2 regions of the Paenibacillus sp. OSY-SE genome follow, and region 1 is predicted to be linked to the other one. Evidence: riboswitches for the same ligand, from Rfam matches in the RefSeq annotation. Region 1 holds a riboswitch; the other holds the start of a gene.

Evidence for each region. Region 1 has a riboswitch for cyclic di-GMP ahead of A372_RS0118685 (CAP domain-containing protein). Riboswitches for the same ligand answer to the same signal wherever they lie in the genome.
Region 2: linked by a shared signal. The riboswitch ahead of A372_RS33445 (glycosyl hydrolase family 18 protein) and the one ahead of A372_RS0118685 (CAP domain-containing protein) in region 1 are both predicted to bind cyclic di-GMP.

What each region holds. Positions count from the first base shown of each region.
Region 1 is NZ_ALKF01000189.1:73,556-77,743, forward strand. It holds gene A372_RS0118680 (SdrD B-like domain-containing protein) at 1-1,938, shown strand, start outside; cyclic di-GMP riboswitch class I at 2,046-2,137, shown strand; gene A372_RS0118685 (CAP domain-containing protein) at 2,419-3,507, shown strand; gene A372_RS0118690 (class D sortase) at 3,623-4,188, opposite strand, start outside.
Region 2 is NZ_ALKF01000159.1:4,708-8,895, reverse strand. It holds gene A372_RS33445 (glycosyl hydrolase family 18 protein) at 1-2,299, opposite strand, end outside; cyclic di-GMP riboswitch class I at 2,408-2,492, opposite strand; gene A372_RS0106920 (hypothetical protein) at 3,697-4,188, shown strand, end outside.

The DNA of each region.
Region 1 (4,188 bases):
AGTACAAGTAACAATGTATCCATGACGACGGGCTCGTGGAGCACCGAACCGCCGCAAGATCTGACGACGGTAAAAGCTCTGAAATTCGTGTTTGCGCAGCAAACTGCTTTAAAACCTGGGGAAACGAAAGTGCTGGAATGGACGATGCGGTCGCCTGTTGGGGCACCGGTCGGAGATGAGGAGATCGCATGGAATTCTTTCGGCTTTACGGCTTCACGGACCGACACAAATACCGACCTGTTGCCAGCCGAACCGCTCAAGGTAGGAATTAAAATCAAGAATAGTCCGAAGGCTGAGATCGGCAATTATGTTTGGTTTGACAAAGATGGCACCGGAATTCAGACGAATGATTCCCATTTAGGCGTCAACGGCGTCAAAGTAGAATTATATGACGCCGACAGTAAGGAACTTCTGGAAGCCACGTTGACAGGTGACGATCATAAAGGGAACCCAGGCTACTATCTGTTTACAGGACTAGATAAAGGTAAATATTTTGCAAAATTCCATCTTCCAGAAGAGTATACGGGGTTCACTAAACAAGGTGCAGGCGATGACAGGAACCTTGATTCCGACGCCAGGCCAGAAGGCACGACGGACATCATTGAGCTCAATAGAGGCGATAAACGCCATGACATCGATGCCGGATTAGTAAAGAGAAAACTCCCGCCTAACCCTGAACCGAAAAAGGGAGCAATCGGAAAATATGTCTGGTTTGATACGAACGGCAATGGAATTCAGGACGATGGGGATACTGGCATCAACGGTGTTACCGTGGAGTTGTACAACAATGAAGGCAACAAGAAGCTCGCTTCCACAGTAACCCGCTCCGTATACTACAGTTCAGTTACGAATTCGGTCTATGATCCTACAGTAACGGGTTCTGTGTATGATCCGACTGTGACTGACTATGTATACAGGTCCGGCTATTATCTCTTCGATAACTTGGATGCAGGCGATTATAAGGTCAAATTCTTTGCACCGGACGGTTATACCTTCACTCTGAAAGACACAGGCGACAATAGGGCACTTGATTCCAACGCTTATAAGGACGGGTGGACAGATGTCATAGCTCTTGCCCAAGGTGAGCATAACATGACAATCGATGCGGGACTCGTTCGCAAACCGGTAGATCCAGTTGAACCTAATAAAGGTTCCATCGGTAATTACGTCTGGTTCGATGCGAACCGCAATGGGATTCAGGATGACGGGGACACTGGCATGAACGGCATTACCATACAACTGTACGATACTAACGGCACATGGTTAAGATCAACGGTGACAGAATCGGTATATAAAGACACGGTTACCGGCGCAGTGTACGAATCAGGCAAACCTGGATACTATCTCTTCGATAACTTGGATGCAGGCGATTATAAGGTCAGATTCATTGCACCGGACGGCTACACTTTCACTTTGAAAGGTGCAGGAGACGATCGTTCACTTGATTCCGACGCTTATAAGGACGGGTGGACAGATGTCATAGCTCTTGCCCAAGGCGAGCATAACATGACAATCGATGCGGGACTGATTCGCAAACCGTCGGCACCAGGCCCAGATCCCGATCCTGATCGACCAGGCGGGTCAGACAATTCCGGAGGGGATCCATCTACACCGAATCCAACGACGGAGCCTGATAGACCGTCTGAGCCATCTAATCCGGATTCAGAACGAGACGAACCTTCCGATGTCAATTATCCAGGAGACAACACTGAAGGAGAACAAGATGAAAATAACGATGACGCTAATGATACCGAGATAGATGGCGATACCGACTCCAAGCCAATAACGGATGAACAGCCAAAATCCAAACCAAAAAATATGGATACGCTGCCTCAAACAGGCGAAGAATCCCCTGTCACACCTGTCATCGGTGTCATCTTATGTACGTTAGCTCTCGTCGCATGGTTAGCACGAAAAAAATTGTTCGCGCAAAGCTAACCAAATAGCCGTCAAGGAAAGATGCCTCACGGCTTGTAACTGCCCAAAATAGTATGTACAACCTTTTCTGATTCATATATAGTGTAAATAGTTACATTGATATTCGAAATGGATAACGGCAAACTCTAGCGAAAGCAGAGGACGCAAAGCCACGGGTCTAATGCATGTGTATACATGCGATGACAGCCGGGTTGCCCTAATTGCGACATTTGTCGTCGCGCTTATTTGAGCGCCGCCGTTAGGGCGGCGCTTTTTGTCGTCGCCCTAACATACCGTTATTCATCTCATTCAAGCATAAATCTTAAAAGTGCGTGTTCAAAAAGGCCGGTTGTCAGCACCGAGAAGGTTACAGGAACTCGAAGCGTATGCTTCCGAAGCGAGCTTTGCTCCGCAAAATTTGTAAGGAGCAGCGCAGTGTAGGCGAGACTACATGAGCAGCGGACTTTTTGAACAACCTCTAAAAGAATGGGAGATGGTATTATGTCGAAACGTGTTGTTTCAATATTAGGCACTTATAACGCTGCGGTATACAGACGACAGCATTATACACAACGAGGAAAGTGGTATGTACCCTTATTCGTCACCATTATGATTGCGGCCTTGTTCTGTTCCTCTCAATCAGCACATGCAGCCAATAAACATCCCGCGACTGCATCAAGCGGCTCATCTGACCTTTATACCCAGACGATTGTGAAGTCAAGTTCGAAGAACCAAACTGATTTCATTGTGCAAGGCGTATCCATCGGCATGAGCGAACAAGCTTTGATTGATGTGTTAGGAGAACCAGCCCGCAAAGATGTAAGCGAATACGGCTTTGAATGGTTTATCTACAATCACAATTATAAGCGGTACTTGCAAGTCGGCGTAAATAACAGCAAAGTAGTAGCTCTCTACACGAACGCCCAAGATTGGACATCCGCGAGCGGCATTCAATTTGGTTCGACGAAATCAGAGGTGGAAGCTGCACTCGGCCCCGCACTCACCAAGATAAAAAAAGGGAACACCAATTATAATTACAAAGACAACGGCGGCAAGCTGAGCATTCATCGAGTTGGCGACCTGTATGCAACCGTATTTTACGATTTGAACCAGCAGGGCACGGTTACGGCGATTCAGCTTATCGCTGCGGAAACGGAATTAGCGTTTAAAGGATACTACGGTACGCCTAGTGAACGCTTGCGTGAAAGCTTTGAACGGGAAGTGTTCGATCTGACCAATGCTATCCGCGTGCGCTACGGCAAGGAACCATACGAGTGGAACGATGTTATTGCGGATACAGCACGCAAACATAGCACAGATATGAAGAGCAGAAATTTTTTCAACCATAACGACCCTGACGGAAAAACACCTTTCGATCGGATCAAAAAGGACGGCATCACTTACAAAGTGGCTGGAGAAAACATTGCAGCCGGCCAGACAAGTGCCATCTTTGTCCACGAGGACTGGATGAACTCTAGCAAGCACCGCAAAAATATAATTGGGGATTATGAACAACTGGGCGTCGGGATATCCTTCGGGGGCAAATCAAATGTGTTCTACACGCAAAACTTTTATACTCCAAATCTTTGACGCCACGCTCCGGACAAGCATGTTACGGACAAGCACGCACAGCCGCCGCATGAATAAGATGTGGCGGCTTTCATTGCAGCTTTCCGCTCCAACTTTAAGTGCGTAATCAAAATGGTCACTTTTCAGCACCGAGAAGGGCCTTAATAATGAGCCGATGTGTCGGATTATCCATCGGTTCGCAAGTAATCAGCGTCAATTGCTTGTCATCCTTGTTCTGATCAAGCACGGACAAGTCTTCCGGTTCGACTATAAACTTCGTATTCACCTTGTATACATAAGTGTTGTTCGTCGTTTCGATCTTAATTTCATCGCCGGCTTCGAGTTCGTCAAGCCGATTGAAGTGCCGTCCGAATGTTTGGCTGCGGTGACTCGCTAGAACGAAGTTCCCCGTTGTGCCCGGCGTGCGATTCGGCACTACGACCCCACTTCCATGCTTCAACGACTGTGCTGTGGCTCCCGCAAGCATCGGCTCCCGCAAATCGATTTTCTCAATCGAGATGGCGCCATATAAAGGTATGCCGTCTATCATCACTTCAGGATCTGGAGCTGGTTCTGGAGTTCGTACATCAGATGTAGGGAGGGATGCTTTAGAGAGTAGAGGCTGTGCCAAGTTATCCGCGTAAGAGCTTTCCTTCGGAATAGCGTCCCATTCGGTCAGCAAATGCAACTCTCGCTGTTGTT
Region 2 (4,188 bases), on a different contig from region 1:
TTTGCTTCGAGATGGATTGAATAAAGCCGAGATTGAAGAATTTCACGCCTGTATCCTCTGAAATTCTGACGAGGTTAGGCGCACCGTTGTTGGAATAGCCTGGCTTAGTAACCCATGCAACCATATCCATGAACGGAGAATTGACTTGCTTCGGCCACTCGATTCCTTCACCAACCCCAAAGTTATACTCTGGAGATACCGCCGCTTCGACAACCGTAATCGTGCGAGCTTTTTCTGCCGTTAATCCTTGTGAATCCGTTACGGAATACGTCAGCTGATACTTGCCAGCCAGATTGGTGTTTACTTCTCCCGTCACTGCAATGCGCGACGTTAAATCTCCGTCTTCCACGTCGGTAGCGGTTATGCCGGCCAGCTTATCGAACACGTCGCCGACTTGAATCGTGTAGTCCGATACGCCATGCAATACAGGCGCTTGATTCTTGCCTGGAGTCTCATCGCCCAGAATGAATTGTCTATTCATTTCCGGGCTGTTATTCGATACCCGCTGAACAAGTTCCATGCTTGCAATCTCGGCATCTCCCTTAAGTTTGAACGTATAGGATCTGCCAGGTTCAATCGTTTTGGCGTCATAAACCGATTTCAAATCGACGACCGTATAACCGTTCTCATTGGTTACGGTTCCTGCCAAATAATCGCCGGAAGTCAACGGTCCATCGGCTTGGATGTAAAGCTTCGGCAGCTTAACCGTTTTTGCGCCTCTTTCCACGGCTCTCAATACTTGATTCGATTCGGTCAAAGACTCGTTATTGACGAGGGTAATTTCATACCCTTTATTGTCGCCCCAAGGCTCTGTATACGGTTTCATAGCAGCCGTCACGTCCAGCTTGGCATATTGGATCTCATGTGTTTTCAACGGCTGACTTCCAAAGAGGCCTTCTTTCGTCGCCTTTGTTAATTTGTCACGCTTGGCAGGGTTCGTAGTAGGGGCATCATTGGCAGCCATCCAAGCAATGACGCCGCCTAAACCGTGCGCAAGCACATATTTCGTTTTCTCATGAATGGATTTTTCATTGTCATACGTGTAGAATACGCCAGTTGTGTCATCATACAGATAGGGAGCTTTTGCAAAATCATCCCAGTATTCTTTGAGATTCGGGTATGTGGCCTTCAACTTGTCGAGATTGCGATAAGACCAAGTCCCTGTTCGGCGGCCGCCGTCCCCAAGGACGAGAGGGGATTCGCCAACCGCGCCGCGGGATGGAGTGTAATCCGCATCCTTGGCAGATAGTGCGGCTTCACCGAATAGTCCCGGATGATTCGGGTCGGATCCTTGCGACACTTTATCCCAGCCGCGAGTATAGTAAGCCGCTCCGATGACAATCTTGCTCGGCTCGGCACCTTGCTGAATCAAATAGTTCACGCTCTCGTCAATGGATAGATTGTTGCCGGTGAGCGGGTCATTTGGATTCGGATACAAGCCGGTGTGATGGCCGCTTACCTCATCCCATGCGCCGCGCATGTCATAAGTCATGATATTGGCAAAATCTACAATGTTAAATAACTTAGGCACATCAATGCCGATATCAATCTTCTTTTTGGGAGCGGGCAGGGCAACAGTCAGCTCATACGCTTTACCAAGCTCGGCTCCTTGTTTATTCAATGCGTTTTTCAAGTCTTGCAGGAGCAAAATATAATTATTTTTATCCTCCGGCGTGGCGTATTTCGTGCCTTCATCGTTTTTATTATCGACCAGATCTGGCTGGCGAACTTCAGCCGGGAACTCCCAGTCCACATCCACGAAGTCCATGTTCGTGTATTTGATGAACTTCATTACATTCTGAACCAGATTCGCCCGCTTCGAAGCATCTGCCGTTACAACGGAGAAGTCACCTGATTTGGACCATCCGCCAAGAGAGATGCCGATTTTCAGATTCGGATTTTCTGCACGCAATTGCTGCAGGGCGATAAGTGCGCCGGCATTGGCTGCATCCCATTGTACGCCATCCTGGCCGACAGGCGCGCCTACAGCCACATCCTTGTCCGTAAAGACGAGGTTGCCTTGGGCATCAAAATCGAGGAACGCATAGTTCAAGTGGGTTAATTGATCCGAGGGAATATCCTTGGGATAAAAGCTCCCTTGTCCTCCCCAGATCGACCAATCGCCATAATACATGACATTACGGATTTCCTTTGTCGAGCTCTGCTTTACAACAGGTTCCTTTGCTGCGGGAATAGTCGTTCCTGCATAGGCCGGCGCCAATGAAGATACGAACATCATAATGGTCATCACCGTCATTGCGAATAACCTTCGGGCACTCTGCTTTCTCCTTGTCTTCATCCGTGTTCACTTCCTATCAATGTATTATATTAATAGGCAGCTAGGGTGTTTCTTACTATGAGCAATTCATAAATAACGCATACGACTAATAGGGAGTGGATTCTATTAATCGGCAACTGGCTGGCATAGAATTTCTTCTTTAGCCCCTTTAGCTTTGCGTCACTAGATTTCCCTAGCTTTGCCTAGTAATACCTGTGTAAAAATGCATGCGCTTTCATTTTCGATCTTCACAGGTGGAAATAATGTTTTGACTATTCATTCTGTATGCAGAACGATGCCTGTTTGTATCGTTTAATATACAGTAAATACGCGCTTATTTAATGGGACTTAAGAATTAATTGTGAAAGGCAGCACATAGTTCGATTTTATTATTCATTTGAAATGCCAGACATGATAGAACGGCTGTGATAAGGGAGTTCATTTTTATGCCAACTCGTTTGATAATATGTCTCAGCCCAGTAACCGTATACTTCTTCTAGCATTCCTTGTAATATATTTTTACATATTTTGGGTATGTAGAAGAATCTGAGCAATAGGTCATAGGAAGGAGGAAAGGATACAATATACACCATAAAATGGTGAGAATTAACTGGTGGTTTTGCTTTGTATGCAAAGTGCATGCTTTCGAAGCGGGCTTTGCTTCGCTAAGCATCTAGGAGGTACGCCATGATGAACAAAACCATTTTAATAACTGGAGGCCGGGCTCTTGGGGAGGAGAGTTGAACAGGTAGTTGTTGGCTTATCATCAGCCGCAAGAAGTTCGCGTCTTTTTGCGCAATGAAGCAGCAGTTCAACGACTCTAGAACGACACGGAACTGCTACGGTAATGGAGTTTTTTCTTTATTTTTCCCAACCTCTCAGGTTCATAGATCCAGCTCCAATCCTAGAGCCACAAGGGATACAGGTAATTTGAGAATGGTTTCTGGTTTATTTAGTTTCGGTTGGGAAAATAATGGCGAAACCCGCGCCGCTGCGAATGCGACGATATTTTCTTCCTAACCTTGCCTGAAATGCTGGATGTCTTATCCTGCACTTTCGATTAGGATGTTCAGTTGCTAATCGCTGTCCGCAAGGCAAGTTTCGCGTATTATCAACGGCTGCAGCCACCGTGAGAGATAACGAGTGAAGGGGAGAATATCGAGGTCAAGCTGGACGGAGGCGATGCACCGGAAGGAGCCTTAATTGGACGTATCTCCTGGTATCGTCGAAGGGAGAGCTAGAGTCGTGACGGATCCGAGCACGGCCGCACTCAAGGAAGGTGAAATAAAAACAACTATGGATATTAGAGGAAATTAAAGGTATTATTATGGTTGATTTCTAAAATAAAGGAGGAAGGCGATGGAGCTATAGTTTAACGAAGTGGGGCTGTATTTTATCCAGAAAGGTGGGGTTGGAAAATGAATAAAAAGATTGCTTTTATTTTTATTCTAGCAGTTTTTTTGGTATCTAGCGTCAACGCTTATGACGCGGAGTACAGTTATGATGAGAATGGAAACATAAAGAATATCACGAATGATGATACGGATATCACATATCAGGCAGATAAGAATGGCAATATGACAAGTAGAAGTGTGAGCAAGAAGGTATACGAAAAGGTGACAAACAGTGATTTTAAAAACGTAAACAATGCCGGCAAGGCGATTGGCTGGTCCTATGTGACGGATAGGGAAGCGGTATCCAGTTATGGCATTCAAAAGATTGGATCGAGAAATCATCAGCAAATTCAAGCTTCTAATATGCCTATTGGAAGTTCGATTGGCATTAAGCAAACGATTTCTATTTCTGCAGATTCAAATAAATACCTACGAGGTATGAAAAGTTCTTTGAAGATTGAACATCTGCAGAATGCGGAGGCAATAATGGCGCTCGAATTTGTGGATGACAATGGC